Regions from separate parts of the Pantoea ananatis PA13 genome, predicted to be linked through region 3. Evidence: predicted binding sites of a transcription regulator. Region 3 holds the regulator's gene; each other region holds the start of a gene.

Region 1 (10,891 bases), 2.0 Mb from region 3:
AGGCATCATTTACCCGAATCTGACATGGCTGGAGGAGATGGGGGCTATTCACATCAGTGACCCTCAGGCTGCACGTAAGGCTTACGTGCTCACCGAAACGGGGCAGGCCATGCTAAAGCACGATGCACAGCCGCTGTCAGGTCTCATCGACCGGTTATCGTCTTTGGCAGTGCTGGTCAACAACCGCAGCATTCCTGAAATTGAGCAGGCGATCGATCATTTTAAAACTGCCCTGAACACGCGTCTGGCGCAGCAGGACATTACCGATGAAACCCGGCAAACAATCGTCGCTGCTCTGATGACTGCGGCAGAGGATATCAGCCGCAGTTAATCTGACGTGGACGATCAGCTGTCGTCCGATCGGTTTTTATCGATATGCCCTAGCGAACGCTCCGGAAAACAAATATCCCTTACCCGCTGCTTGAGTGCCTGAGCATCCGGGAATCCGCCATCGCGCTTGCGCTCCCACAGCAGATGTTCATCCAGGGTGATTTCAAATACGCCGCCGGTGCCGGGACGCAACGTCACGCTGGCGAGATCCTGTGCGAAGGTCTGTAACAGTTCCTGTGCCATCCACGCGGAGCGCAGCAGCCAGTTACATTGGGTACAATAGTGAATGACGACCACGGGTTTTTGCATCTTTCCCTCTCTTTATCATTAATTAACGCTCAGGCCAGCAGGGGCCGCAAGCATGCCGGCCGGGCTTTTCGCATGGGTTTTCTGTTTTCTTTATACGTTGCTAACCCTGACGCGAATCCTCACCCGTGGCAGACAGCAGCGCAAACCTTACCGCATCGCTGGCCGAAACGGTACCGGTGTGCCCCTGCGTTTATTCTGATAAAACATCAAATTAGCGGCTCCGGAACCGACAGCGAAGGGGCCGGGGTAAGGCTGTCTGACGTGAGTGGGAAGCCCTAAAAAAACAGATGGCGGTAAGTCAGGAGGCCCTCTGTAAGATGCCTCGGGACGCTCGGGACGCTCGGGATGCTCGGGATGCTCGGGATGCTCGGGATGCTCGGGATGCTCAGGATGCTCAGGTAAGCCCATGAGCCAGGCTTGTCAGCAGTAATGCGAGCCTGCGGGCGGGGAAGATAGCCCGCCCCCAGGCTCAGTCTGGATGAGCCGGGCATTGCCAGCAGGTGAAGTTATCGCCCGCTGGCAGCACTTTCCCGGCAGCCAGAAGTGGTAAGGGAAGGGGCGAGCGGGGCAATTCAGGAACTAAGCGAATGACTGATGCGCCCGCCTTCGTCGCCCCTGGCGGAAGGCGAACGTTAAGCGCAGTCAACCACCAGACGGCCCCGAACTTTGCCATCCAGCAGATCCTGTGCGCCCTGGTGCACGTCACGCAATGGAATGACCGTTGTTATCTGGTTCAGTAACGCGTCATCCAGAAGCTGCCCCAGCCGCTGCCAGGCCTGCTGGCGCAGCGGTTTAGGGCACATCACGCTGTCTACGCCAGCCAGTGTCACACCGCGCAGAATGAAGGGCGCGACACTACCGGGCAGATCCAGGCCTTGTGCCATACCACAGGCCGCGACCACGCCGTCACGCTGGGTGCCGGCCAGCACGTTGCTCAGCGTATGGCTACCGACGCTGTCGATGGCGGCGGCCCAGCGCTCTTTCCCGAGGGGTTTACCCGGTTGAGCCAGCTCGTCGCGATCTATCACTTCGGCTGCGCCCAGGGTGGTTTTTAAATAGTCTTCATCGCTGGCTCGCCCGCTGGAGGCGATGACGTTATAGCCCAGTTTTGCCAGCAGAGAGACGCTGAAGCTGCCAACGCCTCCGCTGGCCCCGGTCACCAAAACCGGGCCGCTGGCAGGCGTAATGCCTTGTTTTTCGAGTGCCAGCACGCACAGCATGGCGGTAAAGCCCGCCGTTCCGATGGCCATGGTATTCAACGGAGTTAGCGTTTCAGGCACGGCTACCAGCCAGTCGCCAGGCACGCTGGCTTTCTGAGCCAGCCCGCCCCAGTGTTTTTCCCCGACGCCCCAGCCGGTGAGCAGCGCCGCATCGCCTTGTTTCCAGTCGGGATGGCGACTTGCTGTGACCCGTCCCACGAAGTCAATGCCCGGCACCATTGGAAACTGGCGCACAATCGGCCCTTTATTGCAGATGGCCAGCGCGTCTTTATAGTTGAGGGTGGAATAGCTGACGTCGAGGGTGACGTCTTCATCGGGTAATTGTGTTTCGGAGAGTTCTTTTAGCTGAGAGCGGTAACCTTGTTCGTCCTTATCAATCACCATTGCCTTAAACATGTATCCTCCGTTAGGCGTAAGAATAATCAGGCAAGTTTACGCCCGATGCGCCGATTAGGGTAGGGCACTGGCCCGACAAGTGCGAGGCTTGGCGCAAACCTGAGGCATTTCAGTGGCGATTTCAGTAGCAATGAGGGAGCGACTGCCAGCGTGCTGAAAAATGCATAATTGCGCATAAATAACAGAAACTTAAGCGGTTATTCACTGGTATTTATTTATAAGATATTGATATTTAATGGTTTTATATTTTGCATTTATTGACCTGATATTTAAAGTTGTCGGGTTGTTCCTGCGGATAAAAAATGACATTATGACGGCCACTTTTTTCTCGCCACCGCCCGATAACAGAGGACGCTGCCATGTTCGGTTCAATGTGCAACTGCACGTGTCCCCACTCGCCTGAATTCGCGCGCGATCTGTTCTTCGTCATGTCAGTTACACACACATCGTTCACTATGCGGTGAGGCCAACCGGGCCGCTGCTGTTGGACATGAGTAAGGACTACTCTTTACTGATGTCTATCGGTTTATCGCGTCAGACATTATTCGCCGGGGAAATTTCCCCATTGCCGTGCCTCAGGCACCCACTCCCTGACTGTTAGGGATTTGTGTTATGACACCACTGAAAATTGCTGCCAGCGCTGCTGTTGCGCCTAACCTGACCCTGAATACTGCGCGCGACGTGGTCACGCTGGATAATACTGATTTTACCGATGTGGCGGCTGTTGTCGTCTCGCTGGCTGATACGCGCAGTGGCGTGCTGGCGTTGTTACGCCACACGGGTTTTAATTTACCGGTGTTCGTTGCTAATGCCTTTGAAGAAGAGGTGATGCACCTGCCCGGCGTGACCGGCGAACTGAATGGCGAGCCGCAGGACTGGGTAGCGCTGGAAGCGGCGGCTCAGGCTTATGAAGCCGCGCTGCTGCCCCCGTTTTTTGAAACGCTGACCCGCTATGTTGATATGCAGAACAGTACCTTTGCCTGTCCGGGCCATCAGGGCGGCGCATTTTTCAAAAAGCACCCAGCGGGTAAGCAATTTTTTGATTTCTATGGCGAGAACGTTTTTCGTTCGGACATGTGTAACGCTGACGTCAAGCTGGGCGACCTGCTGATTCACGAGGGGTCGGCTAAGCATGCGCAAAAGTTTGCCGCCAAAGTGTTTAACGCGGATAAAACCTACTTTGTGTTAAATGGCACGTCAAGCGCGAACAAAGTGGTCACCAATGCGTTGCTGACGCGCGGTGATTTAGTGCTGTTTGACCGCAATAATCACAAGTCCAACCATCATGGTGCGCTGATTCAGGCGGGCGCGACGCCGGTTTACCTTGAAGCGGCCCGTAATCCGTTTGGCTTCATCGGCGGCATTGATGCGCACTGTTTCGATGATGGCTACCTGCGCGAACAGATCAAGAAAGTGGCGCCTGAAAGGGCTAACGAGGCGCGTCCCTTCCGGCTGGCGATTATCCAGTTGGGCACCTACGACGGCACGGTATACAACGCGCGGCAGGTGGTGGATCGCATTGGGCATCTGTGTGACTACATTCTGTTTGACTCGGCCTGGCTGGGCTATGAGCAGTTTATTCCGCTGATGGAAGGCTGTTCTCCACTGACGCTGGAGTTGAACGAAAACGATCCCGGCATTTTTGTTACCCAGTCAGTGCACAAGCAGCTGGCGGGCTTTTCGCAGACCTCGCAGATCCACAAGAAAGATAACCATATTCGTGGGCAAAAGCGTTTCTGCCCGCATAAGCGCCTGAATAACGCGTTCATGCTGCACGCTTCAACCAGTCCGTTCTATCCGCTGTTTGCCGCGCTGGATATTAACGCCAAAATGCATCAGGGCGAGGCGGGGCGCCGCATGTGGGATGAGTGCGTGATGCTGGGGATCGAGGCACGTAAAGCGATCTTTGATCGTTGTGACATGATCCTGCCTTTCGTGCCGGAAAGGGTAAACGGCCAGCGCTGGCAGGATGCACCAACGGAAGCGATCGCTCGCGATCTGCAGTATTTTAGCTTTGAACCCAACGCTAAATGGCACGGTTTCGCCGGATACGATCGCGATCAGTACCGTGTCGATCCCTGCAAGCTGTTGCTGACCACGCCAGGCATTGACGCAGCCAGCGGTGAATATGCTGAGTTTGGCATCCCGGCGACCATTCTGGCGAATTACCTGCGTGAAAACGGCATCGTGCCGGAAAAATGCGATCTCAATTCTATTCTGTTCCTGCTGACTCCAGCCGAAAGTCCGGAAAAAATGGCGATGTTGGTGGCGATGCTGGCGCAGTTCGAGCAGCATGTAAAAGACGATACGCTGCTAGCCGAAGTGTTGCCGACGCTGTACCGCAAAAACGCTAAACGCTATGCGGGTTATACCTTGCGCCGTCTGTGTCAGGAGATGCACGACCTGTACGTAAGCTATAACGTAAAAGACCTGCAGCGCATGATGTTCCGCGAGCAGGGGCTGCCGCAGGTTAAGGTGAACCCACAGGATGCGCATCAGGCTTACATTCGTGGCGAAGTCGAACTGGTACCTATTGCAACGGCAGAAGGTCGCATCGCGGCGGAAGGCGCTCTGCCTTATCCACCGGGCGTCCTTTGTGTGGTTCCGGGCGAAACATGGGGTGGGGCGGTACAGCGCTATTTTCTGGCACTGGAAGCGGGCATCAATCAACTGCCCGGTTTTTCGCCGGAGCTGCAAGGGGTTTACACCGAGGAAGGCGCTGACGGACGTAAGTATCTGGTGGCGAATATGATGGTGGGGTGAGGGGGCTGTCGCCTGGATAGCTCATAGAGCTTAACTGTTAGCGCTGAGAAGGTATCGGTTTGTGCCTGCGGTTGGGCTTTTAGCGAAGCTTTCAGTTAATGACTCCGAGAAAGTTTCGCTCGCCAGGCGGCAGGGAGTTTCAGTTTGCCCCTGCGGGCGACCGACAAGGGGCCGCCAGCCGCCGCGGCCCCTTGACCCCGGGCTCCCGTCCTGCCCACCCGCCGCTGCGCGGTCCCTTCGCTGCTTCAGGATTTCTGCCGGACCGCCAGGACGCGCCATCCCTGGCGCGGCCCGGCTCTCGCCGACGTCCTGTCGGCTCATCCGGAAATCCCTCATCCGCTCAGCGGTCGGGAAGGCCGCCCAAAACCCCCGCTTCGATAGCTGTGTTAAAGCCACTTCCTGCATCGCTTTATAAAATAGGGAATGATTTATATAATTGATATTTAATGATTTTTAATTTTAAGCCTTTAAACATAAATTACAGGCGATACAGTCTTTACAAGAAAATTAAAGATCATACAGACGAGGGTTTGCAGGAGGCATCCGGAGCGCTGAGGAAAGAATGGAGGCCAGGGCGGAGCGGCAGGGATGCCGCGCAGAGGACGGCTGCGCCAGGGAAGGCGCATCCGGCCGGCCCGTCAGGCCGCAGTGAGTGACGAAGGAACAGCGACGGCTGCCGGGCGCCGGGATTGTTAAGGGGCTGGCGTAAGCCCCTTAACACGTCCGCCTGCACGGGCAGGCTGAAACTGCCCATCGCCTGGCGGGCGGAACCCTCTCAGAGCCAGAGGACAGAACCCCATCTCCTGGCGGGCGGAACCTTATCAGAGGCAGAGGACAGAACCCCATCGCCTGGCGGGCGGAACCCTCTCAGAGCCAGAGGGCAGAACCCCAGCGCCTTGCGCGCAAAAACCTCTCTGCGCCAGCAATCCCCCGCCAGGGGAAACCCTTCGCCATCAATACCGATGGTAGCTCCGCTGCGCCGAGCTCACCTTATACAAATAACGCCGCGATTCCGCAGACGGATGCTGTTTAGACAGCGTCTGATAAACCTGACTGGGTGACATGCCGTTAATGATAGTGACCGCACGATCCTTATCGCTGGAGAACACGCGCAGCACGCTGCCTGCACCGCCGTTATAGGCGGTAATGACCGCGTAGCGACGCGACAGCGGATCCTGAATGCCTGCCAGATAGCTGCGCTGCAGCAATGACAGGTAAGCCGTACCGGCATCAATGTTGTTCTCGGGGTCCAGCAGGTAGCTGCGGCTTGGTTTGCCCCATTTACCCTTCATACGGAATACATCGACGCCCGCGGTATGCTGTACCACCTGCATTAAACCCAGTGCGTCAGAATGGCTGACGGCGTAGGGGTTAAAACTGGATTCGGTCTGCATAATCGCGAGGATCAGAGACGCATCAACACCATATTGCTCTGCAGCCTTGCGCACCATCGGCAGATATTTATGCGCACGCTTATCAAGATGGTTCGGCACCATCGGGATGGTGACCGAGTAGATTACATGCAGACCAGAATTGCGACGCTGCAATTTATTCGCAATCAAATAGTCCGCAAACGCCTGAGCGCGGCCCTGCCAGCGGATAGCTTGTCCGGTGTTGTCCAGCACCTGTCCGTAAAGCAGCGGTTCTTTACTGATTTGGATATCGTTGACATCAGAATAAAGATCGACATTGCCCGGATCGTCGCCGATCAGCAAGGTGGTCACGATCGCCTGACGCAGGCTGGCAGCGGGATCGGTACCGGAAATGGTCTCAATCGTGATGTTACCGCTTTCAAAGTTGATATGACTGCGGGTGTAATAGTTGTCGGTGTATTTGACGTAGTCTTTCGGTCCGGCAATCAGAACCTCATTGATCCCCCAGATGTTCTCAATGTTATGGGCGAACTGCCCCATCAGGATGTCAAATCCGTTGGTGTCCTTCACCCACTCTTCTGAATAGGTCGGGTTCTTTTTGCCGGAACAGGAAACTAAAAGGGGTGCAATCACCAGCAGGGCTATCAGCTTTTTATTCATCTAAAATACATGCCTGACCTGGAAAACGGCCCCAGTACTGAGGCCAAAAAAAGTTATGCTTCGGGTGGCGTATAGCCTTCAATGTGAACGTCTTTGCCTTCGAACAGGAAGTTAATCATTTCCTTTTCCAGCACTTTGCGATCTTCGGGGTTCATCATGTTGAGTTTTTTCTCGTTGATCAGCATCGTCTGCTTAGCCATCCATTGCTGCCAGGCTTCTTTCGAGATTTCATTGTAAATGCGTTTTCCCAGATCGCCAGGGTAGAGTTGGAAATCTTGCCCTTCAGCATCACGTTGTAAAAAAGTACAAAAAATAGTGCGGCTCATTATTCTTCCTCGTTAATCTCACAGCTGCCTAAAGGCAACTGCTGGGGATGGCGCAGTTCGTGCAAAAGACGCTCTACAGGTGCGGCTAATCCCACAGGCGGCGGCAGCGTTAAGTTATACCAGAGACCGCCAGCTTCATCCATTAATGCCCCGGCAGAAGGCCATGACAGCCACATTGGGACAATATCCAGATGGAAATGGCTAAAGGTATGACGAAATGCCGTAAGCTGCTGGGGTTTGGCGTGAATGCCGCGCGCATGCAGCCAGTCGGTCATCGCCTCTTCACTGGTGAATTGCGGGAAGCAAAATAAACCGCCCCACAGGCCCACCGGCGGGCGCTGCTCCAGCCAGACCTTGTCGCCATGTTGCATCATCAAAAACCAACCGCTGCGTTCCGGCAACGTCTGCTTCGGCTTTTTACCCGGATAGCTGGCCCAGCTGTTGTTAGCCCTTGCTTCGCATCCGCTGTTGAGCGGGCAGATGTCGCATTTTGGTCTGGATCGCGTGCACACCATGGCACCCAGATCCATCATCGCCTGGTTAAACTGGCTGACGCCTTGAGCAGGCGTGACCTCTTCGCTGATTTGCCAGAGCCGCTTTTCCACATCCTTCTTACCCGGCCAGCCGCCTACCGCGTAGCAACGCGCTAAAACCCGTTTAACGTTGCCATCGAGAATAGGGAAATGCAGACCCAGCGACAGAGATAAAATCGCGCCAGCGGTGGATCGGCCAACGCCGGGTAAAGCGGCGACCTCATCATAGTGGCGGGGAAACTCACCGCCATGAAGGTCCACCACCTGTTTTGCCGCTTTATGCAGGTTGCGCGCACGGGCGTAATAGCCCAGACCGGTCCAGAGATGCAGCACCTCATCCAGGGGCGCGGCGGCCAGATCGCTGACGTCAGGAAACCGCGCCATGAAGCGCTCAAAATAGGGGATAACCGTGGCAACCTGAGTTTGCTGCAACATGACTTCGGACAGCCACACCTTGTAGGGTGTTTTTTCCAGCTGCCACGGCAGGGTTTTGCGGCCAAAGCGCTGATACCAGTCCAGCACCTGTTGCGCGAACTGCGGGGCTTGCATCATAAAAAGGATATTTCCGTGATTACGCGATATTCGGGCAGGAATTCCAGCATAAGCGCCAGTGAGAGTAAACCGGAAGATTGAAAAGGCCTGTTTCATACCGGCCTGTCTGTCCCGTGCGGCAGCGTCGTGCCGGGCCTGACAATATCAGGAGCCGCCGGGAGACAGTAGCAGGCCAGACGATGTGAATCCGGCCCGCGACATCTTTCACAGAAGCCCGCAAAGGGCTTTTACTGGTCAGACGTTGATCTTGTCTTGCATCCTGAGCGGGAGGGTTTCTGGCTCTTGCGGTTTACGGTATTTATCGAGCAGATGGATCTGGATTTTCCGCAGCATATCGCCGTTCAGCTTATAGAAGCGGAAATAGAGCAGTAGCGTCAGCATAAAAAACACAGCCGGCAGCGCAATCATAATAAATTGCATGCCTACAAGGGTTTCCTGCGACTGTACGATATTGGGCATATAGCCAATCATGCCCAGCACCACGGCGATAAAGAAAGCGGCAAAGGCGGAGCCGCCTTTCACCACCATCGTCTGCACTGAATAGGCGATGCTCTCGCAGCGCACGTACAGCTTGTATTCGCCGTAATCAACGGTGTCCGCCACCATAATGACCTGGAGCACCCAGAAAAGCGCGGTACCGGTGTTTAACAGGATGCCGGCCACCACAATCAGCAGCGTTGAGTGATAGCCTGCCAGTGCCATAGCGAACAGCACGCCACAGCTCAGTATCGGCAGCGCGGACGCGCCCGCCCACAGAATGCGGCGCGACAGGATGTTTACCAGTTTCGGGAACAGGATTAACGTGACGAGGTTTGCCGCGCCTGCATAAGAGAGGTAGTAGGGAAACAGCCCGGCATCGCCGATGACGTAGGTGAAATAGTAAATGGCAAAGCCGGTAATGATGTTAGCCGCGATGTTGTAAGCCAGCGCCATTCCCAGCAGGCAGGAAAGCTGATCGTTACGGTAAATGAGGGCAACAATGGCTTTTAGCCCCAGGCGGTCACTGCCTGAGGTTTCGTCGCGGGTGGACGAATAGACTTCATGCACGTTTCGCAGCGTGACTAACATGGAGACGATAAAAAAGGCGATTAACACCAGGGTAAACATCTGGAAGCCTAAGCCACGATTGTCGCCGCCAACATAACTGACAAAGGGCAGGGCCAGGCCTGCGGTAACAAACCCGGCAAGGCTGGCGAAAAAGCGTGGCCAGGGAACCAGCTGTTCACGTTCGCGCTTGTCCAGCGTGATGGTAGGCACCAGCGACCAGAACGGAATATCCATAATGGTGTAGGTCATGCCCCACAAGATATACGTCACACAGACATAAATAACCTGCGTGGTGCCTTCAAACAGATGGGCGCTAAACAACAGGAACAGCACCAGCGAGTTTGCCAGCGTGCCTGCAAAAATCCAGGGTTTGAATTTCCCCCAGCGCGATCGCGTGGCATTTACGATCCAGCCCATGATCGGATCGTTTATTGCGTCCCAGATCCTGGCCACTAAAAACAGCGTACCGACGAGGCCAACCGACAAACCTACCACGTCGGTGTAGTAATACATCAGGTACATATAAACAATGCCAATAGCAAAATCTTTCCCAAATGCGCCGAATCCATAGCTGAGTTTTGTCGTTATTGAAATGCTCATCGGGTATCGGGACGCTGTTGCCAGCGCCCGCCTTCTGTTAAGGAATAGAGCCGCAGCCGGACAGCACGCCCGGAGACACAGGCATTATTTGTGCAGCCAGGCGGGCAGCCAGTCCCCGTGTTCGGCGATCAGCTCATCCACCAGCGCATAAATCTCCTCGATGCCCAGCACCGCCGCCGTATGGGGATCCAGCATGGCCGCGTGGTAAACCCGGTCAGGGTTTTCGGTCAGGATGGCTTCGGTCAGCAGCGTCTGCACGTTGATATTGGTTTGCATCATGGCTGCCAGATGTGAGGGCAGGGTTCCCACCTTCGTAGGCTGAATCCCGTTGGCGTCCACCAGGCAGGCGACCTCAACACAGCATCCCTGCGGCAGGTTGTCGATTAATGCATCGTTACGCACGTTGCCGTAAATCACGGCCGGTTCACCTGTCCAGATGGCATTCATAATGGCGCTGGCATATTCGCGCGAGGGTTTGCTTTCAATACGCTCAGCGCGCTTGTAATGTTCAAGCTCGGTACGCCAGTTATCCAGCTGCTCGACGCAGCGTTTGGGATACTCATCCAGCGGGATCTGGTAGCGCGCAATCAGATCCTCTCGTCCCGGCTTGATAAACCAGGGCGTATATTCTGCAAAATGTTCTGAAGACTCGGTAACGAAATAGCCCAGTTTTTTGAACATCTCATAGCGCACAATGTTGGGACAGCGCGTGTTGCCATGCATGTTGGGTTTCGGTACCTGACCGGCTTCAAAAGCGGCAAGCAGTTCCGGGTAGAGATTCA
Region 2 (10,891 bases), 400 kb from region 3:
CAGGTGAAACATGAATTCACACCGCCGTTCCTTGCATCATCTCTGGCGTCAATGGGAAAAACTTGCTTTCACCAGCCGCATGCTGTGGACGATTAAACAACACCGGGCCGTAAGCGCGCCTGAATACGATCCTACGCTGGAACAGGACGTGCTGCTGGAATCCGTACCTAAGACCCTGCCTGCCATTGCTAAAAAAGTCTGGCTGTACTGGCCCGGCGACCGGCTACCTGCTTCCGTTGCCCTTAACGCCAGTAAAATTTGCCGTGATAATCCGGATCATGAGATCCACCTGCTTACCCCTCAGACGCTGGGACAGTGGCTGCCGGATGTGCAATTTGTCTCTTCCGATCTGACTCCGCAGCTAAAAAGCGACATCATCCGGCTGGAGCTATTATTACGCTACGGTGGCATCAGCATCGACTGCAACACGTTGCTGTTCGAGGATCTTGCCTGGGTCCATCAGGCCCAAAGCGACCGCCCCATGGATGTGCTGGGATATTATCGTCAGCAAAACACGGTTAACCCACTCAGACCGATGATTGAAACCGGCTTTATCGCGGCGCCTGCTCAAAACCCCTTTATTCGTGAATGGCTGAAACAACTGGCCCCGGTAAAATACGTGGGGAGACAAAACTATCTGCTGGAGTTAATGAAACGCAGTGATTTCCCTGCAGTGCAACAGAATCTCAGCAACCCCGGTGACGAACTCACGGCGCTGGCACATCAGTTGGCTATGGATGAGCATCGTCGGGTTAATACCAGGTTACGTAAAGCGGAAGCCAGCGTCGGCTATTATCAGCAGGTGCATGCTGGCAGCAACGATGCCTGTGTGCGCTCTGTTCTGTTTCAGCAGCGTCCGCTCACGCCGCCGCCGGTCATCCGGCTCAGTGACAGTGCGCGCGCGCACCTCGATTTTAACCTGCGGTTACGCTTTTACAATCGTGCCAGCCTGGTCGGAGAAGCGATGCACGACAGCCCATCCTCTCCCGCCAGACTTTCAGCGCCGCAGGAACAACGCGCGTAATCCGCCCCCTGCCCGGCCGTTTCATTAGAAATCGCCGGGCACTTCGCCCCTGTTTAACGTCGAATTGACTGTACTGTGAGTCTGCAGCCAAATCTGCGCAGAGATGTTGCAGCCTGATGACAGCCACTATAGATTGAGTCAAAAATCCATGGAATGTCCCCCTGTTGATAAGAGACATATTCATACGATAAGAGGATTTGACGTTGTCTGAATTCGTGTCAGTGATACTTTTTCTGACCGCGATTGCTGTTTATTCCTGTAAAGCAGGCCGAAGCAGAATCTGGTTTTCCCTCACCTTGTGCTTGTTAATGCTGTTCGTGCTGCTCAACGCCACGCTGTTCGCCAGTAATTATTTTACCGGCGACGGCATTACTGACGCTGTAGTGTATACCCTAACGAACAGCCTCACCGGTGCGGGCCTGAGTAAATACGTTGTGCCCGCCCTTGGGCTGGTCATCGTGCTGTTTTTACTGTTTTGTGCCCTGTCATGGCTGCTGTGCCGCCGTGAGCGGCCCTTTCATTCAGGCTGGAGCCTGGTGGCTTTTGCCTGTGCCGCCGGCGCGGTACAAACAACGCCAGCCTTTCAGCAAGTGAGTTCTCTCATTACCTCGCACTCACTGCGCGAAAACTCCGACTTTGCCACCGTCTATAAAGTCCCGAAAAAGCGCATTGCGCAGCCCGCACTTAACGTGGTGTATATTTATGCTGAAAGCCTGGAGCGGACCTACTTCGACCCGATTGCCTTCCCTGGGCTGGCTCCCGAACTCAGCCGGGAAAAAGAGCAAAGCATCGACTTCACCCAGACCGAGCAGCTTCCCGGCACGGATTACACCATTGCCGGTATGGTCGCATCGATGTGCGGTATCCCGCTTTTTGCCCCTTTCGACGGAAATGCTTCCGCCTCCCTTTCCAGTTTTTACCCACAGAACGTTTGCCTGGGCGATATTTTAAAAAATTCCGGTTATGAAAACTGGTTTATTCAGGGCGCTGACCTGCGCTTTGCGGGTAAAGATGTCTTTTTACGTTCTCACGGCTTTGACCCTGCGCGCCTGTACGGTTCACAGGAACTCAAAGACAAGGTTAGCGATCCCACCTACCGCAACAACTGGGGTTATTACGACGATACCGTGTTGGACGAGGTGTTTGAAACCTATGAGGCACTTTCGCGCCAGCAGAAACGTTTTGCGCTGTTTGCGCTCACGGTGGATACGCATCATCCTGATGGGTTTATTTCCCGAAGTTGCCAGCGCAAAAGTTACAGCTATGCGGGCAAGCCAAATCAGTCGTTCAGCGCCGTATCCTGCTCGCAGGAGCATATCGCACGCCTGATTGCCCGTATTAAGGCCTCTCCCTGGTTTAAGAATACCGTGATTGTGGTGGCATCCGATCATCTGGCCATGAACAACACGGCGCATCCCTTTCTGATCAAGCGTCCTCGTCACGATCTGTTTATGGTGATCCGTGGCGATCAACCGCAGGCAGAAGTGATAGATATGAAACGCAGTACGCTGGATAACGGCGCGACGTTACTGGATATTCTGGGCGGCGACAATGCGATAGGTTTGGGACGTAGCAGCCTGTCTGCAGTGTCGTTGTCGAGCCAGTTTGAGGATATGAAAACCAAAGTGTTGAGCTGGAAAGCCGATATCATTCAGCTGTGGAACTTTCCCAAAAAGATCGACAGCATCACGCTGGATCAGACGAAAAATACGCTCAGCTTTTCCGGGGCCAGCTTTGCCTTGCCCATTCTGCTGCGGGTGACGGAGAAGCATGTAGAGCCACTGCCTGAGGGGGAATATTCGGCGCCTTTACGTTATCAGCTGGCCGACTTTACCTCGGCGGAAAAGTTTGTCTGGGTCGATCGCTGCTTTAAAATTGCCCGTATCTGGCAACCGGCGCTGGCCCTGTCCAGCGACTGGTGCCTGGCAATGGGCCAGCTCGCGGGCCATCCCTCCGTCATGCGTATGGATAGCCCCCTGTGGAAAGGAAAGGTGCAGTTCCCGGCAGGCCCCCAGAACGATGCAAACTATCAACATGCCGTGGCGCAGCTGCGCATCGACGATAATGCGATTCGTTATGATGCCGACAGCTTTCTGTTCGCGGTTCCCGGCGCACCCGCAAGCGTGAAGCAGTTCAGCGGCCTTTCCCGTACGGAAAACTGGGGCCGCTGGTCAAACGCCAATCTTGCCCCGGAAGTGACCATAGAATTCGTTAACCCTTTGCCCGCCAGATTTGATCTGGTGATTACCGCTCGCGCCTATGGCCCCAATGCGCACCGACCCACAAGGGTGCAGGTAGGCGACACAAAACAGCCTCTGATGCTGGGAGAAGAAGCATCAACCCAGACGCTGCGTTTTGATAACACCCGCGGAAGCCATCGGTTAACGTTTACCCCACCAGAGCCGCAACTCAGCAATCTTAACAACATCGCAGGTCAGGACCCACGCAAACTCGGCATCGGTCTGATTACGTTAAAGGTTGTCCCCGTTCCCTGATGTTTATTCACGATGACGGTTAGCCCCCACCTTTTACACTGCCTGGTAAGCGGGCTGTGTAAAAGAGGCTAACTGACAACTTTTTTTTTGCGGCCCACCCCGCAAAAAGATGAAAACTACGCGTTTAACTAATTGATATAATGGAATTTATTTCGCAATATGTTTTTTATCTTCTGTGACCAGACCGGCTCTCCTGACATGATATTCAAATAACGTGATGAATCGGGAAGGCTCTTGAATGACACTCACCATGATGAATACACACAAAGCGTTTAAACGTTTACAGCGCGCAGGCATCAACGATCGCCAGGCAGAAGCGATGGTGGATATTTTTTCGGCATTAAAGCAGGACAATGCGCTGTCCCGTGCTGATGTCATGCAGGCTTTTCAGCGTCAGAATCAGCATATCTTTTCGCTAAGCACGCAACTGAAGAAAACGGAGTCGTGCCTCAGAACCGATGTGGATGAACTCAAGGCAGACGTCAGCGTACTCAAAACGGACGTTGCCGTGCTCAAGACCGATGTCAGCGTACTCAAGACCGACGTCGCCGAGCTCAAAACGGATGTCAGCGTACTCAAGACCGACGTCGGGAGTTTAAAAAACGATATGCGTTGGGTACAGCGTCTGCTGATGATCATGACCACCACGTTGCTTATGGCGACCATTAAATATGTGCTTGCCTGAGCCGTTACCCGCGCTTCAGGCCTTAACCTCGCAGAGTTTCCAGCTTTTCACGCTGTCGCCCGTCGGCTGTAAAGTTAGCCTCTGCCAGCCAGCGTTCCAGCCCATTTTTAACAGCTGGCCATTCACTGTCGATGATTGAGAACCAGCTTGTATCGCGCGTGCGGCCTTTATAAACGCGGGCCTGACGAAATTCACCTTCAAAGCGAAATCCCAGCCGAAGCGCGGCCCGACGCGAAGGCAGATTACAGCTGTCACATTTCCATTCATAACGCCGGTAGCCCAGTTGCTCAAAGGCATAACGCATCAGAAGAAAATGCGCTTCGGTCGCCATTCTTGTTTGCTTTAGCAATCGGGAAAAGGTGACATATCCCACTTCCATCACCCCATTTTGCGCATCAACACGCATCAGCGATAGCGTTCCGACGGCCTTACCGGTTTCAACATCAATGACGCTGAAATGCAACGGATCCTGACTCGCCTCCATCGTAGCAGCATGGGTGAGCCAGGCGGCTTCATCATTAAACGGCCCATCAGAAAGATAGGTCCAGTCACGGCCATCTTCTGCCAGCGACCAGGCCTGCCAGAGTGCTTCAGCATGCGAAGCCACGCTAAAGGGCTCCAGACGGCAAACCTGACCTTGAAGCACCTCACGCTGAGGTAAGGGACGTGGCTGCCAGTCGGGCATGGATTGCCCTACAGGTTGACCATACTGATTGACGTGTTGCGACATCATGCCTTCTCCATTGCAGTGAATAAAAACACGTTGCCATGTTGCAAACACGTTGAGAAGTCATCACTGATAAAAAAGACAGAAATAGAAAACGGCCGCTTAACGCGGCCGTTGAAAGAAGAGATAACTAACAAAGCGCCGCAGGACTATCCGCGGAAGAAGATATCGCCGGATTTACCCATAACGATCTTACCGGTGTCGTTAGTAATCAGAATGTAATTGGCATTGATATAAGCCCAGTGGGTATCTGGCTGAGGCGCAGGCAAATTACGTTTCTGCCACTCGGTGATGGTGTAAGTCTTGCTGCGGTACTTATCAGGCACGGTATCACCGATTTTATGCTCTTTATAATCAATGATAATAGTGCTGAGATCGTAATTTGGCTTGCCTGGATTGCCTGCTGACTGCGAAGGCGTTGTTGGGGTAATACCGTCGTTAGAGTCAGAACTCATCGGCGCCTGCGGCTGGGCAGGTGCTGCAGCACCGGGCTGCGCGTTGTTATCGCCAGGTTGAGCGGTTGGATTAGCCGGTTGAATCTGCGGCGGCGGTGGCACATTGTCGGTGGTTTCACCCGCAGCCTGAGCGGCGGGGATCAGGCTCAGCGAGCCGAACAGTAAACCAGCTGAAATAAAAGCAATTTGAGTCCTGCGCATAATAATTTCCACATTGAATTGATTTTAATAACAGTAGACTACTCTGAAGACAATCTAAACAGGGCTGCGGTTCCGTCACTCATAAAGGTAAGTGTAAGGAATCACGACTCATTCTGGACCCAACCTACACCTTACCTGTCTTTCTCTGCCAGGTTAAGCAACAATGTGATACCAAGATAGTTGCTCCAGGTAAACGCGTTTTGCAGTACCACGATGGCATTGCCTGCCTGCTTGTCAAAACCGATAAAAGCCGAATAACCACCAATATAGCCGACCTGATAGGTAATGTTCCTTCCTGCCAGCCTGTCTGTAACCCAGGCGATATTCTGCGTCTGTGCGCCCTGCTGATACACGCCTTTATTGATCTCAGCAAAGGCACGATTACGCGCCGGATCGCTGCCCGCAGTGAGATGTGCACGCAGATAGACGCTCAGATCCCGTGCGTTGCTGTAAAGACTGCCCGCCGCGACCATATTACGCTGGAAACGCCAGTCCGGGGTGAGATCACCGCGCGGGATAAGCTTTGGCTGATCGCCAGCATGCCCTAACGCCCGTGTGGAAAAACCGCTTAAACGCTCAGGCACAAAGCTGGTGTTGTTCATTCCCAGCGGTCGGAAAATCCGTTGGTGGGCAAGCGTTTCAATATCACTATGGCAGCGTTCACGCAAAATATAGCCCAGCAGCGCATAGCCAAGGTTAGAGTATTGCGCTCCCCGCTGACGCGGCGCAGAAAAATCCGCCAGGTATTCCAGAACGTCATCACTATCCAGGTTGCCATAAAAGTTCTGACCGCTGCGCAGATAGCCCATAAACTGCATAAACATCGGCAAATCCATATCCTGACGCGGCAAACCCGAGGTATGGGTCACTAACTGTAATAGCGTGATTTGACGTGCATCCTGGCTCAATCTGACGTCAGAGGGCAACAAATCGGCCAGCGTGTCACTCCAGTGCAGTTGGCCTTCGTTAACCAACTCAATAATCACCTCTGCGGTTACGCCTTTACTCAGTGAGCCGAGCGCAAATAAGGTTTCAGGCGTAATCGGATAGCGATGTACGTCATCGGTGACACCCGCGCTGTAAAACAAGGTGGGATTAAGATGATGGATAATTGCAATACTGATGCCGGACACCTGTTTACGCTGCATATAATGGCGCACCAGATCGTCCAGGTTGTCATGAAAATCGCTGTGCGTCAGATAAAGCTTGTCGCCTGCTGGCGCAGAGGTCTGCGACAGCGTGCCGCAGGCAGCCAATAACAGCGCGCTTATCATCAGAACTGCACTGCGTCTAAACAGGTGCCCGCATTCGCTCAACAGGCGGTGTAACCTCTGGGGGTATACTCTTTTCTGGTCACGTCCTCGCGCCCATTTTATTGTTGTTATCAGGCACTGACGAACGTTCATATCAGCATCATGCTGGGGGATTATTCCGCTGTGCTTATATCGACACAGATTAGCCAAATCTTTATGCTTCTGGTCATCGTTTCCTACTGAAGGATGTCACCCCTGGCAGGACATACGTAAGGGAAACGAAGCAGGTTGGCGCCCGATAGCCACGATCGTGCAGAAAAACGCATTGCAGGCCGCGAAGAGTAACATAACAGGCCTGGTAATGCCTCTGCTGAGTCCGCTGCCGTTCAGGGTAACCCGACGACACTGCCATCAGCGCAATAAGCGTGTACACTGCGCGTTTTTACACGCAGTAAATTTTCTGCTGCACCAGATACGTCCGGAGATATCCCATGAAAGAAGGCCCGTTAAGCGAAAAAGAGCTGCAATGGCTCGAAGATATGCTGGAAAAATACGGTAGTGAAGCGTCGATTCTTGATGTTTCAGAACTGGATGGCCTGCTTACTGCCGTGCTTTCAGGTCCGACGACGGTAGAGCCAAGCCGCTGGCTGGTCGCGCTCTGGGGCGGCGAAAAGCATATTCCCAAATGGAGTAATGAGCGCGAAATGACGCGCTTTATGGAACTCAGTTTCCAGCACATGAATGACATTGCTGACCGCCTGTCTGAGTTTCCAGAACAGTTTGAACCCCTGTTTGGCGTGCGCGAAATGGAAGGTCTGGAATTTACCGTCGTTGAAGAGTGGTGCTACGGCTATATGCGCGGCGTGGCCTTAACCGACTGGTCTGCACTCCCTGCTGAACTCCAGGACTCACTGGACGCCATCGCCCTGCACGGCACAGAAGAGAATCTGGAAAAGGTTGATGCGCTCACGCCTGAAGAAATGGAAAGCAGCATTGATGCTATCCGCCCTGCCGCCCTGGCGCTTCATGATTACTGGATCTCACAGCCCGAAGCGATTCCTCAGGTGCAGCAGCCGGTCACTGCGGAAAAACAGCCGGGCCGCAACGATCCCTGCCCCTGCGGCAGCGGAAGAAAATACAAGCAGTGCTGCCTGCATTGATTGAAGAGGGAGCCCGGTCCACTGGCTCCCTTGTTTATTCTGCCACCGTTAACTTCACCACTCACGTCGGAAGAGCCTTATGGCTAACCTGCCGCTTCGCCCTCATTTCTGACAGAATGCTGGATCGCTACGTGCTCATGACCCAGACCAGCGCGTTACTGGCGATAAAACGGACCAGCAGGGCAATGGCAATAAGAAGCCTGTCACGGTGAATCCTGTTTTCCTCAGCCTGCAGAAGGGGGTGGCTTTTTTCGCGTTCCCGCAGCGCGAAACAGCCTATTCCCCCTCTTCTTTTTTAATCATATCGATGGCGACCACGTTATGTTTCATCGCCTCATTCAGCACCTGTACCGCCGAGGACGCATCGCGGTTTTTAATCGCCATAAAGACTTTGATGTGCGCCTCAACACTTTCAAGCGTAATGCCCAGTGAGCGATTCAGTTCTTCAAGATAATAGTAATAAATATCTTTGATTGACTTCATCACGTTGTAAAACACGCTGTTATGAGAGGCACGGATAATCGCCAGATGAAATTCGTAATCCGCTTCCGAATATTTCTTATAATCGCCTTTATTAATAAGCATGTTATTGAGCGCCTGCTCCAGCAGGCCAATATCCTCTTCAGTGGCATGTTCCACTGCCAGCTCAACACATTTAAACTCGACGGTCTGGCGAAAAACCATCATGTCGTTAAAGGCTTCCCGGCTCAGATGCATTAACGGTCTGGCATTGTGATTAAGCATCTGTGGCGAAAAGTCTTCACACACGTAACTGCCGCTGCCCTGACGGGTAATCACGATACCCAGATCGCGCAGGCGCTGCACCGCGCTGCGTATACTGACCCTGCTGACATTAAAAGAGTGCGTCAGCTCCGCTTCAGAAGGTAAACGCGTGCCTGCGGACCAGCTACCGTCCAGTAGCTTCGCCTTAATTTGCTCGAACACTTCGTTAACGACGTTCTGTTTCTGAATGGATTTTATGCTCACAACACCTTCTCATATGATGTCCTACATGACGCCATTCTATCTTATCCTTTCCAGCAAAGTCCTGCGCTAACGCAGTGACAGACAGGGTTCAACCTTGCCTTACTCGCCGCTTCCTGCCCGGATCGAGGGGGCAACAGGATGACAACCATCCGGCACGCCGCCCGAGGCATCGGCCTCTGCGGTAAGATCCCGATCCACCACCTCTGGCATTATCAGTGAAGCCAGCAGGCCGATACAGGAATAGCCGATCAGCATGATCGCAATCGGATACCAGGTGCCCGTGAGCTGGCAGAAAATACCGGCCAGGAGCGGCCCTAAGCCAGTGGCAAACAGCCCACCGATCTCCTTAGAGATGGCCATTTGCGCGAAACGGTTTCTGGAACCAAACATCTCTGCCATGGTGATCCCTTCAATCGCCGCCTGGCCCAACACTGCGATATTGTGAATGACGATCAGGCAAACCATGATGGTACTCACCGCCTGCGCGTTATCGACGATGAGTGAAATCATCGGATAAGCCAGAATAATCGAGCCCAGCGTCAGAATGCGGTAAGGAATACGGCGCCCTATCCGGTCTGAGAGCCAGCCGATAAGTGGAATTGTCATAAATCCTATTACCGAGCTCACCATGATGGCATCGGTGGGAACCGCCTTATTGAACAACAGCGTCTGAACCATATAACCCGCCAGAAAGGTCTGGATGATGCCCGAGTTACCCGCCTGACCAAATCGCAGCCCGGTAGCAATCCAGAAGGCTTTGCCTTTGATTAACTGAAAAACAGACTGTGCCGGCTGATCGTGGGGCTTGACGGTGGCAGATTCGGCAACGTTTTCAAACACCGGACTTTCTTTCAGGTTGAAGCGCAGCCAGATAGCAAATCCCATCACGACGAAACTGGCCAGGAAAGGAATACGCCATGCCCAGGCAATGACTTCGTCATTGGTGAAGAAAAAGAACATAGCCGCCCAGATGGCGGTTGCACTTAACGTGCCGCAGTTGGTGCCCATGGCAACCAGCGAGGCAATAATGCCCTTTTTCCCTTTGGGCGCATATTCAGCCAGCATAGTGCTGGCACCCGATATTTCTGCACCGGCGCCTAATCCCTGAATAATACGCAGCGCCACCAGCAGCAAGGGCGCTAAAATACCCACCTGCTGGTAAGTGGGTAATACGCCAATTAAGGTGGTACAAACGCCCATTAAGGCGATAGTGATAAACAGGACTTTTTTTCGGCCAACACGGTCGCCCATTTTCCCAAAAAAAACGGCGCCGACGATTCGCGCGATATAACCTGCACCGTAGGTTCCCATTGCCAGAATCAGCGCCATCGCACCCGACTGTTCGGGAAAAAAGACTTCATGAAAAACTAACGCCGCACCAAGAGAATAGAGCTGGAAATCCATAAATTCTAACGTTGTACCCAGCCATCCTGATACGGATGCCCGGACCAGATCAGAGGTATTACGTTCTGTGGTGTTGGTATTTAAATGACTCATGTTTTCACCCTGAGGTCGACGATGCGTTAACAGGCGACTAAATGACAGGCGAGTGCCGCTTACGCGGAGCGTGAGGATTTCTTCACCCGCGACAATCACCGATGTTTTAAGCCAGAGTAATAACTACAGGTTCTGAGATATTTTATGAAAACTGAACTAATACTTTTGAATGTTGTGTTTTATCACTGGCCGCCTTTAATGCCGCCTCAATATCGTGATAGGCATAATTGCCGGAAAGAATCGGACGCGGATCGATAATGCCTTTTTCCAGCCATTTCACCGCCACATCAAATTCATCGATAAAACGGAAGGAGCCTTTCCAGCTAATTTCTTTTACCAGCATCTGCGCTACCGGGAAATTAAGCGGACTTTTTCCCATCCCAATTTGAACCACAACGCCGCCAGGC
Region 3 (10,891 bases):
AGTTGCTGCTCGGCCTCAGTCAGGGCTGCCTCCTGTTGCTGCAGCCCGGCGCGGGTCGCCTCATCAAGCAGTGCCATGCCGTCTGCCCGACTGCGCATCAGTTCCAGCGCATTTTTGGCTTCTTTATGGCGCTCAAACGCGGCCATGGAAACCAGCCCGTAAATTTCCGTTCCGGTCAGCTCTTCCAGCAGCTCTGCGCGCTCATTCGCTTTGGCGTTAAGAAATGCGGCGAACTGGCCCTGTGACAGCATCATTGAACGGGTAAAACGTTCAAAATCCAGGCCGCTAAGCGTTTCGGTAAGCTTGAGCTTGTCGCCCACTTTGTCTGCAACGATCTGATTATCTGCGCAGCGAGCCAGCTCGACGCGGGGAGCCTGCAGTTTGCCGTCGGCCGTGCCTCGTGCGCGGTTCTGGCTCCAGAATGCCCGCCAGGCCTCGCCTTTGATTTCAAACTCGACTTCGGCCAGGCATTCGGCGCAGTCGCGCGTCATCAGCGGGTTGTGGCCCTGAGAAATCGCACCCAGGCGCGGCGTCTGGTGATACAGCGCCAGGCAGATAGCGTCCAGTAAGGTGGTTTTACCGGCACCTGTCGCGCCGGTAATGGCAAACAGACCATTACTGGCGAAAGGTTCGGTGCGAAAATCGATAAACCATTCTCCTTTCAGCGCATTCAGGTTTTTGAATCGCAGCGTGAGGATCTTCATGGGTTCGCCTCCAGGTCGGCCAGCGTCTGCTTAAACAGGGTCGTGACCTGGGCGATCTGCTTGTCATCAAGCTCCTCATTAAGCGCCAGGCGTCGGGCAAAAACCTCTTCGACCTTAAGTTCGCTCAGGGTTTCGTTATCCGTTTGCGCCAGGCTGTGCTGGCGCTGTTCACGACTGCGGCGTAACAGCAGTACTTCCACCGGTAAATCTGCCGTCAGCGCTTCAACCTGGCGCTGCAGATCGCTTAAGTACTCCTGGGTGGTGACTTCTATATCGAGCCAGACCGGCTTCTCTCCGCTGGGAGGGGAAAGGTGGGCGAGCTGCTCACTGATTTGCGCCAGGGAGCCTTTAAGCATCTGCATCGGCTGGAAGGTGGGAACCGGCAGGGTCAGGGTTTCCAGGCCGCGCGGGCTGAAAGTCAGCAGACAGACACTTTTTTCGCTGCCCAGCTCGTCAAAGCTCAGCGGAATAGGGGAGCCGCTGTAGCGAATATGGTCGCTGTTCGCGACGCGCTGAGCGCGATGAATATGTCCAAGGGCGATGTAATCGGCCGGCGGAAACGCCGAGGCAGAAAACGCATCCAGCGTGCCGATGTAGATATCGCGCACGGAGTCACTTTTGCTGACGCCAAGGGCGGTAAGGTGGCCGGTCGCCACGATCGGCAGGGACATGTTCAGCGCCTGTGCCGCCGCAAAGCTGCGCTGATAATGGGCGCTGATGGCCTCCAGCAGGCTGAGCTGTTTATCCCGTCCAGACTGACCGGCCTGGCTGCGCATAATGTCGCGCGGGCGCAGATAGGGAATCGCGCACAGCAGCGCGCCGGGTTCACCCTGACGGGTTGTCAGGATCATGACGTCGTCACTCTCCTGCGGCGTGGCAACGACCCGGGTGTTCAGACAGGCCAGCAGTTCGCGCGATTCATTCAGCGTTGCCACCGAGTCATGATTGCCCGCCAGCACCACCAGTTGACAGCCGCTGGGCTGTAACGCCACCACGAAGCGGTTAAACATTTCACGCGCATAGCTGGGCGGCGTACCGGTATCAAACAGGTCACCCGCCACAATCAGCGCATCGACCTGATGCTGTTCGATCTGTATTAACAGCCAGTCAAGAAAGGCCTGGTGCTCGGCGGCGCGGCTCTTGTTATAGAAGAACTGCCCCAGGTGCCAGTCCGCGGTGTGAATAATGCGCATAAAACTCCCTGCCAAATCGATTTGCCCGGCAATTATACTGGCTCAGTCACTAAAGCCACAAAACATGTCGTCATGTTGTCATAAATGGTTGTTGCAGGCCGGTTTTTATGGCTAACTTTTTCATAAAAGTGTCACAAAACTGACGCATAATGGCGCCGCAAATATCAGTGAAAGCCGTCCTACCTGCAGGAGTAATAATGGCTAAGCGCATTTTAGTTGTGGAAGATGAAGCTCCAATCCGTGAAATGTTATGTTTCGTACTGGAACAAAACGATTATCAGCCGATTGAGGCAGAAGATTATGACAGCGCCGTCAGCAAGCTGATTGAACCCTGGCCTGACCTGATCCTGCTGGACTGGATGTTACCCGGCGGCAGCGGCATACAATTTATTAAACATCTTAAGCGTGAAGCCATGACGCGTGATATACCGGTCATGATGCTCACCGCGCGCGGCGAGGAAGAAGATCGGGTACGCGGACTGGAAGTCGGTGCCGATGACTACATCACCAAACCGTTTTCCCCGAAAGAGCTGATGGCGCGAATTAAAGCCGTTATGCGTCGTATTTCGCCGATGGCGGTAGAAGATGTGATCGAAATGCAGGGCCTGAGCCTGGATCCCTCTTCGCATCGCGTGATGTCAGAAACCACACCGCTGGAAATGGGGCCGACAGAATACAAGCTGCTGCATTTCTTTATGACCCATCCTGAACGTGTTTACAGCCGTGAGCAGTTACTCAATCATGTCTGGGGCACTAACGTCTATGTTGAAGATCGTACGGTTGACGTTCATATTCGTCGTTTACGTAAGGCGCTGGAACTGACCGGCCACGATCGCATGGTACAAACCGTACGCGGAACAGGTTATCGTTTCTCTGCCCGCTTTTAAACGGAGCTTTAACCGTGCTGGAACGCCTCTCCTGGAAGAGATTACTGTCCGAACTGGTGCTGGCGTGTCTGCCTGCGCTGGTGCTCGGCCTGCTGTTCGGCTATTTGCCGTGGCTGCTGTTACTGAGCGTAGTCGGTATTTTACTGTGGCATTTTTACAACCTGATGCGCCTGTCTCACTGGCTGTGGCTGGATCGCACGATGACGCCACCGTCCGGACAGGCCAGTTGGGAACCGCTGTTTTACGGGTTGTATCAAATGCAACTGCGCAACCGGCGGCGGCGGCGCGAATTAGGTAATCTGATTAAGCGGTTTCGCAGCGGCGCGGAGTCGCTGCCGGACGCCGTGATACTTACCACCGAAGAGGGCACTATTTTCTGGTGCAACGGCCTGGCCCAGCAGCACCTGGGGCTGCGCTGGCCAGAAGATAACGGGCAAAATATCCTTAATCTGCTGCGTTATCCTGAATTTTCTCGCTATCTGCGGCAACGTGATTTCGATAAGCCGCTTACGCTGGTGCTGAATAACCAGCACCACATGGAATTCCGTGTGATGCCCTACAGCGAAGGCCAGTGGCTGATGGTGGCTCGCGACGTAACCCAGATGCATCAGCTTGAAGGGGCACGGCGAAACTTCTTTGCCAACGTCAGCCATGAACTGCGCACGCCTTTAACGGTGCTTCAGGGCTATCTGGAAATGATGAATGACTCCGTCATGAATCAGCGCTCACGGGACAAAGCGTTGCACACCATGTCGGAGCAAACCCGGCGAATGGATAGCCTGGTCAAACAGCTCCTGACGCTGTCGCGCATCGAGGCGGCTCCGGCCATTAATCTGAAAGAAAAGGTTGATGTACCGGTTATGCTCAAACTCCTGCAGCATGAAGCTGAAACCCTGAGCGGCGGACGTCACGCCATCCATTTTCATACCGATCCTCACCTGAAAGTGTTTGGCAATGATGAACAATTACGCAGTGCTATCTCCAACCTGGTCTACAACGCGGTGAACCACACGCCCGAGGGGACGCGCATTGATATCAGCTGGCTGCGCAGCAAGCAGGGCGCGGTATTTACAGTCTGTGATAACGGCCCCGGCATTCCACCTGAGCACATCCCGCGCCTGACAGAGCGGTTTTATCGGGTGGATAAAGCGCGTTCACGTGCGACCGGCGGCAGCGGTCTTGGGCTGGCCATCGTGAAGCATGCGCTCAGCCATCACAATGCGCGGCTGGAGATCACCAGCATCCCGCACCAGGAAACCTGTTTTACCTTTACCCTGGCACCACGGTTGATTGTGACTAACGGGATGCAGGAGAATGCGGTTCATTAACTGCTGACGGACCGGAACGATGCGCCTTCTTTTTTTGCTGTTCTTTTCTCTCTTGCCTGCCTTGGTGCAGGCACAGCCTGTGATGCTTTCAGGCAATCTCAGCAGCGCAGGCTCGGACACGCTCGGCTATCTGATGACCCTGTGGGGCGATGACTTTAGCCGTCAGTCACCCGGGGTAAATGTGCAGGTTCAGGCATCGGGCTCCTCAACGGCGCCAACCGCGCTGACAGCCGGATCCGTCCAGTTAGGGGCAATGAGCCGTCCCATGCAGGCGGATGAGCGCCAGGCGTTTGAGGCGCGATACGGATATCCTCCGTTGGCCGTGCCGGTAGCGATGGACGCGTTGGTGGTGGTGGTCAACCAGCGCAATCCGCTGACGTCCATCGATCCCCACCAGCTTGATGCGTTGTTCTCCGTCACGCGTCTGTGTGGCGCAAACCAGGTGCCCGAACGCTGGGGCGATTTGGGTCTGCATCAGGCTGAGTGGCAGCAGCGATCTATCCAGCGCTATGGCCGCAACTCGGCCTCCGGCACATGGGGATTCTTCAAGCAGCAGGCGCTGTGTCAGGGCGATTTCCGCAACGACGTGGCGGAGTTTCCCGGCTCGGCGGCGGTGGTACAGGCGGTCGCCGGGGATCCGCGCAGCATCGGTTATGCCAGCTTCGGTTTTCACCTGAGTGGGGTAAAACTGCTGCCGGTTATCACAAAAAGGGGGGAAGCCGTTGCGCCTGATCCTGAATCCATCCGCAGCGGTCGCTATCCCTGGGCACGTCCGCTCTATCTGTACGTTAATAAAGTGCCAGGTAAGCCCTTGCCGCCGTTGTTAGCCGCCTTTCTGGAACAGGTTCTGTCTAGTGCAGGGCAGCAGCGCGTCATCGAGGCCGGCTATCTGCCGCTGTCTGAAACGCAAATGAACCTGGCGCGCGCCTCCCTCCGGTAAGTTTCCCCGCTCGCCCACAGGCGAAGGGGTTACCGCCTTCGCCCATGTTTTCCCGTTCCTGCCGCATGGCTGGCGGGGACCTGTGCCGCATCAGGGGCATAAATTCCCGCCGATTGCCTCGGTGCAAACCTCAAGGGGAGCACAGTCAGAATCCGGCCTCGCAACATGAAATTATTTCATCTCAAGTGAATATTATTCGTTTGCACGTGAGCACATCGCGTGGGAATCTACATCCAGACGTTTAGCCATCTGGAAGGCTAAAATAACATTGTGTAACTATTCCCGCCCGAAATTATCTGGCCGGTGACCAGGAGTGATCATGCAAAGACAAACCGCCCCGTTTCGCGCCGACACCGTTGGCAGCTTTCTTCGTCCCGCCGCTATTAAGCATGCCCGCGAAAAATTTCATGCGGGTGAGATCGACGCTGATGAACTGCGCGATATTGAAAACGACGCGATTCGGGACGTGGTCGCGAAGCAGCGTGAAAATGGCCTTAAGGTCGTGACCGATGGCGAATTTCGCCGCGGCTGGTGGCATTTTGACTTTTTCTACGGTCTGAAAGGTGTTGAGCATTTTGAAGCCGAGCAGGGCATTCAGTTCAACGGCGTGCAGACGAAAGCGCACGGCGTAAAAATCACCGGCAAACTGGGTTTTGACGGGCATCCGATGCTGGATCATTTTCGTTTCCTGCAGAGCGTAGCAGGTGATGCGGTAGCCAAAATGACGATTCCCAGCCCGAGCGTGCTGCATTTTCGCGGCGGCCGAAAAGTCATCGACGCTGACGTTTACCCCGATCTCGATGTGTACTTTGACGATCTGGCACAGACCTACAAAGAGGCGATCAAAGCTTTTTACGACGCGGGCTGTCGCTACTTACAGCTGGACGATACCGTCTGGGCCTACCTTTGTTCAGACGATCAAAAGCGGGAGATCCGCGAACGTGGCGACGATCCAGACCAGCTGGCCCGCACCTACGCGCGCGTCCTGAATAAGGCGTTAGAAGGGAAACCGGCCGACCTGACCGTAGGCCTGCATGTGTGCCGTGGCAATTTCCGCTCCACCTGGATTTCTGAAGGTGGCTACGAACCGGTGGCCGAGATCCTGTTCGGCTCCGTGAATGTGGATGCGTTTTTCCTTGAATACGACAATCATCGCTCTGGCGGATTCGAACCACTGCGGTTCATCAAGCCCGGCCATCAGCAGGCGGTGCTTGGCTTAATTACCACGAAGGTGGGTGAACTGGAAGATGCCGAACAGGTGAAAGCGCGCCTGCAGGAAGCGACCCAGTACATCAGCCTCGATCAGATTTGCCTCAGTCCGCAGTGTGGTTTTGCCTCGACGGAAGAGGGCAACAGCCTGAGCGAAGCAGAGCAGTGGCAGAAGATTCGACTGGTCGTGAACGTCGCGAATCAGGTCTGGTGATAGCGGAATGTGTGCAGCGTGGCGCAATAAATGCGCCACTTGTGCATACAAACCCGCATTTATGCTGATATTTACCATCGCTTGTTTATTTTTAAAGCACATCATCTGATGCTGTTGCAGAGAATATTGATGTGATCCTCTAATATTGATTCAAATTGCGAAATAACCCTCTGGTTTTCCGATCCCGTATTGCCTTTCTTCGCTATAAACGTTTTACTTACCGCCGTTGTCGATTTATCCCTCTGTGAACAGAAAAAAAGCAGCTTAAATCACCTGCGCTAAACCAGACGCTGCGCATAATGCGCTGTCATCATCTGGTCGGTCGTTGTATTAACGCAGCGAGGGGGCAACGCAAACTTATCTTTCATCGCAACATCAGTGACAGGCCGTATGACACATCGTTTAACCGTTAAAGACATTCTCGCGCTGGGCTTCATGACGTTTGCCCTGTTTGTTGGTGCGGGTAACATCATCTTTCCTCCCATGGTGGGTATTCAGTCAGGCGAACATGTCTGGGTGGCCGCTATTGGTTTTCTGCTTACCGCAGTCGGTCTGCCCGTTATCACCGTGATCGCGCTTGCGCGCGTCGGCGGCGGGATTGATGCCCTGAGCACGCCCATCGGCAAAGTTGCGGGTGTGGTTCTGGCCACGGTCTGCTACCTGGCGGTAGGGCCGCTTTTTGCCACGCCGCGTACCGCCACGGTCTCATTTGAGGTGGGCATTGCTCCACTTACCGGCGATGGCGAGCTGCCGCTGTTTATCTACAGCCTGATTTACTTTGTGCTGGTGATGGTGATTTCCCTCTATCCGGGGAAATTGCTGGATACGGTCGGCCATTTTCTGGCACCGCTAAAAATTGCAGCCCTGACGCTGCTGGGCGTCGCGGCTCTGCTGTGGCCGGCGGGAGGAACGATTCCTGCGACGGCGGACTATCAGCGCGCCGCATTTTCCAGTGGTTTTGTTAACGGCTATCTCACCATGGATACGCTGGGCGCAATGGTCTTCGGCATTGTCATCGTTAACGCCGCACGTTCGCGCGGGATTGATAATGCGGCGCTGTTAACCCGTTACACGGTTTTAGCCGGGGTTATCGCCGGCATTGGTTTGACCCTGGTTTACCTTAGTCTGTTTAAACTGGGCGCAGGCAGTGGTGCATTAGTGGATCAGAATGCCAACGGTGCGGCAATTCTCCATGCTTACGTTCAGCAGACCTTTGGTGATATGGGCAGCTTCTTCCTTGCCGCCCTGATTTTTATTGCCTGTATGGTGACCGCGGTCGGGCTGACCTGTGCCTGCGCAGAGTTTTTCGCGCAGTATTTGCCCTTGTCTTACAAAACGCTGGTCTTTGTACTGGGCCTGTTCTCGATGGTGGTATCGAACCTGGGGCTGAGCCATCTGATTCAGATTTCGATTCCGGTGCTGACGGCTATTTATCCGCCTTGTATCGTGCTGGTCGTGCTGAGTTTTACGCTGAACTGGTGGAATAAAAGCAGCCGTATTATCGCGCCGACTATGCTGGTCAGCCTGCTCTTTGGTATCCTTGACGCCATCAAAACCACCGGGTTTACAGCAGCGTTACCCGCATTGAGTCAGCATCTGCCGTTAGCCGACCAGGGCCTTGCCTGGTTGCCGCCATCACTGGTGATGTTGCTGATTGTGGCGCTGGTTGATCGGTTAAAAGGGGCTGAACAGGTGTCGGTTCACTCGTAACGGCTAAGATCGATTCTTCTTTAACCACGGGCTTGCCCGTGGTTTTTTCATTTCACAGGTACAGGTTGTTATGCAAGAAACCAACAAGCTCAAACGCGGACTGAGCACGCGCCACATCCGTTTTATGGCGCTGGGATCGGCGATCGGCACCGGGCTGTTCTACGGCTCGGCGGACGCCATCAAAATGGCGGGCCCCAGCGTGCTGCTGGCCTATATTATTGGCGGTGCGGTGGCGTACATCATCATGCGCGCGCTGGGGGAGATGTCGGTCAATAACCCTCAGGCCAGCTCTTTTTCCCGCTATGCGCAGGATTATCTCGGGCCAATGGCGGGTTACATCACCGGCTGGACCTACTGCTTTGAAATTTTGATCGTGGCCATTGCCGATGTCACCGCGTTCGGGATCTATATGGGCGTCTGGTTTCCGGAGGTGCCGCACTGGATCTGGGTGCTGAGCGTGGTGCTGATCATCGGCGCGGTCAATCTGATGAGCGTGAAGGTGTTTGGTGAGGTGGAGTTCTGGTTCTCTTTCTTTAAGGTCGCGACCATTATTGTGATGATTCTGGCCGGGTTTGGCATGATCGTCTGGGGGATTGGCAACGGCGGCCAACCGACCGGTATCCATAACCTGTGGACCAATGGCGGCTTTTTTGCCCACGGTATCGTTGGGATGTTGCTGTCGCTGCAGATGGTGATGTTTGCCTACGGCGGCATTGAAATCATCGGTATTACGGCGGGTGAGGCCAAAGATCCGGCAACCTCTATCCCACGCGCTATCAACTCGGTTCCGATGCGTATCCTGGTGTTTTACGTGGGCACGCTGTTTGTCATCATGTCCATTTACCCGTGGAATCAGGTCGGCACTAACGGCAGCCCGTTTGTTCTGACGTTCCAGCATCTGGGCATTGCCGCCGCCGCGTCCATCCTGAATTTTGTTGTGCTGACCGCCTCGCTGTCGGCGATAAACAGCGATGTCTTCGGCGTGGGGCGTATGTTGCACGGCATGGCTCAGCAGGGCCATGCACCCAAAATGTTTATGAAGGTCTCTAAACGCGGTATTCCCTGGGTGACGGTGGTGGTGATGATGTTCGCCATGTTGATTGCGGTGTATCTCAACTACCTGATGCCAGAAAAAGTCTTTCTGGTTATCGCCTCGCTGGCGACCTTTGCCACCGTTTGGGTCTGGATCATGATTCTGCTGTCGCAGATGGCGTTTCGACGCAAGATCGGCAAAGCGGCCGCCCGGACGTTAACCTTTGCCTTGCCCGGTGGAAGCTGGACGGCAGGCGCAGGCGTGGCGTTTTTATGTTTCATCATTGGCCTGATCGGCTATTTCCCGGATACCCGCGTTTCGCTGTATGTCGGGATGGTATGGATCGTGGTGCTGTTGCTGGGCTATAAGCTGGTGCGCAAATAACCCACGCTTGCTGTCCCGGTCCCGATATGTGCGGGGTTGGGACAGCCAATAATGACCGGCAACACAAAATAAAATCGGCGAAATGACTCGCCGAAACGGGACAGGGCAAGTGAAACAAACAGAGGGATGATTGACAAAATCATGCTAATGCAAAATGCATCCCCGTTAAATAAGTTGCCGTAAAATAAGACAAATGCCAGCGCGCGCATCAGCGTAAACGCCCGGCCTGTCTGGGTTCATTAGCCCGAAGGCGGCAAGATCATGCTGACCGGAGCCATCGCGTCGTTATCCAGGTGTTTACCCAACTGCGTCAGGGCAGCCTGCAACGGGCACAGCGTCCCGACTGCGGTGATTTGACATCCGGGCTGCCGCCACTCCTGACGTAAAAGCGGATGGCTGTCGTTCACGGGTTGTAACTGACGCAGGCCGTCCAGACTTTGTGCCTGAAAATAGAGGCGCAGGAAGCGCTGATGCGTCTTACTGTCGCGCCAGCGTTCCAGTACCAGACTGCTGCCAGGGGGGATATTGCCCCGCGTATAACCAGGCAGTTGCCATTCAAATCCCATTAAGCGGCGCACCATCGCAATGTTGGTGTCATGTGCCACCAGAAGCAGCCAGCGCACGTCAGGGTCGTTACCTTTAATGGCCTCAAGCATCTGGGACAGCAGCAGGGAACCGTGACGTTGTGCCATATAGAGCACGTCATTGCTGAGATCATAATTAGTGGTGAGCAGAGGAAGCAGAGCGGTGATCTGCCGGGCAGAGGTGATGTGTCCCCATGCCAGTTTCGCGAAAGGGAGGTTCTCGCTGTAGCCCAAACGCAACGTCTCGACCATGGCGGCCATGGCGCTAAGGCCCTCAACATAGACGCTTCCGCTTTTCGTCTGTTTCAACGCCCACGGACGATCGAAAAAGGGGCAATCGCTGCCGGGCCGGCATACCGACTGTTTAAGCAGCGTGATCGCGGGCTGAAGCTGCTGCTGACGCTGCGCTAAATCCCCGGCCGCGTCACGTTTTGCCTCTCGTTCACGTTGGGGATCGGTATGGGCAAAGGGCAGTTTCTCGGTTTGAAAGAGAGGATCGATGTCGCCGGCAACGGTATGAATCGCCACGCCACAGCCGGGAAACGCGCCATCCACCAACGCCTCGGCAGTCGCCCGCGTGCGCTGCAGCGGGCTGGCACGGACATAGATCGCCTTCGCGTCAGGGCAACCTGCGTTAAGTAAACCCAACTGGCGATAGTGGTCGCCTTCCCAGCGGGCCTTATTGACGACCGCGCTGTAGCCATG

What was found. The regulator PhoB, encoded in region 3, activates phosphate uptake and scavenging genes when phosphate is short. The targets are predictions, from matches to a motif close to CTGTCATAAAACTGNCNNAT.
Region 1: the regulator PhoB is predicted to act here: its motif matches at 2,344-2,363, upstream of acuI (acrylyl-CoA reductase (NADPH)).
Region 2: the regulator PhoB is predicted to act here: its motif matches at 1,128-1,147, upstream of opgB (phosphatidylglycerol--membrane-oligosaccharide glycerophosphotransferase).

The regions. Positions count from the first base shown of each region.
Region 1 covers NC_017554.1:885,110-896,000, forward strand. Annotated here, with positions in the region: gene PAGR_RS04315 (PadR family transcriptional regulator) at 1-331, shown strand, start outside; gene PAGR_RS04320 (Rdx family protein) at 346-639, opposite strand; gene acuI (acrylyl-CoA reductase (NADPH)) at 1,272-2,255, opposite strand; gene PAGR_RS04330 (ornithine decarboxylase) at 2,868-5,018, shown strand; gene mltC (membrane-bound lytic murein transglycosylase MltC) at 5,972-7,051, opposite strand; gene PAGR_RS04345 (oxidative damage protection protein) at 7,105-7,377, opposite strand; gene mutY (A/G-specific adenine glycosylase) at 7,377-8,462, opposite strand; gene melB (melibiose:sodium transporter MelB) at 8,697-10,109, opposite strand; gene PAGR_RS04360 (alpha-glucosidase/alpha-galactosidase) at 10,194-10,891, opposite strand, start outside.
Region 2 covers NC_017554.1:3,901,603-3,912,493, forward strand. Annotated here, with positions in the region: gene PAGR_RS18445 (glycosyltransferase family 32 protein) at 11-1,024, shown strand; gene opgB (phosphatidylglycerol--membrane-oligosaccharide glycerophosphotransferase) at 1,228-3,519, shown strand; gene PAGR_RS18455 (CCDC90 family protein) at 3,770-4,204, shown strand; gene PAGR_RS18460 (GNAT family N-acetyltransferase) at 4,227-4,934, opposite strand; gene PAGR_RS18465 (RcnB family protein) at 5,081-5,587, opposite strand; gene PAGR_RS18470 (serine hydrolase domain-containing protein) at 5,719-6,861, opposite strand; gene PAGR_RS18475 (YecA/YgfB family protein) at 7,332-8,000, shown strand; gene PAGR_RS18480 (FadR/GntR family transcriptional regulator) at 8,277-8,987, opposite strand; gene PAGR_RS18485 (MFS transporter) at 9,087-10,484, opposite strand; gene idnD (L-idonate 5-dehydrogenase) at 10,627-10,891, opposite strand, start outside.
Region 3 covers NC_017554.1:3,500,658-3,511,548, reverse strand. Annotated here, with positions in the region: gene PAGR_RS16680 (AAA family ATPase) at 1-704, opposite strand, end outside; gene sbcD (exonuclease subunit SbcD) at 701-1,897, opposite strand; gene phoB (phosphate response regulator transcription factor PhoB) at 2,095-2,784, shown strand; gene phoR (phosphate regulon sensor histidine kinase PhoR) at 2,799-4,112, shown strand; gene PAGR_RS16660 (PstS family phosphate ABC transporter substrate-binding protein) at 4,132-5,052, shown strand; gene PAGR_RS16655 (cobalamin-independent methionine synthase II family protein) at 5,372-6,475, shown strand; gene brnQ (branched-chain amino acid transport system II carrier protein) at 6,866-8,185, shown strand; gene proY (proline-specific permease ProY) at 8,256-9,602, shown strand; gene PAGR_RS16635 (histidine-type phosphatase) at 9,842-10,891, opposite strand, start outside.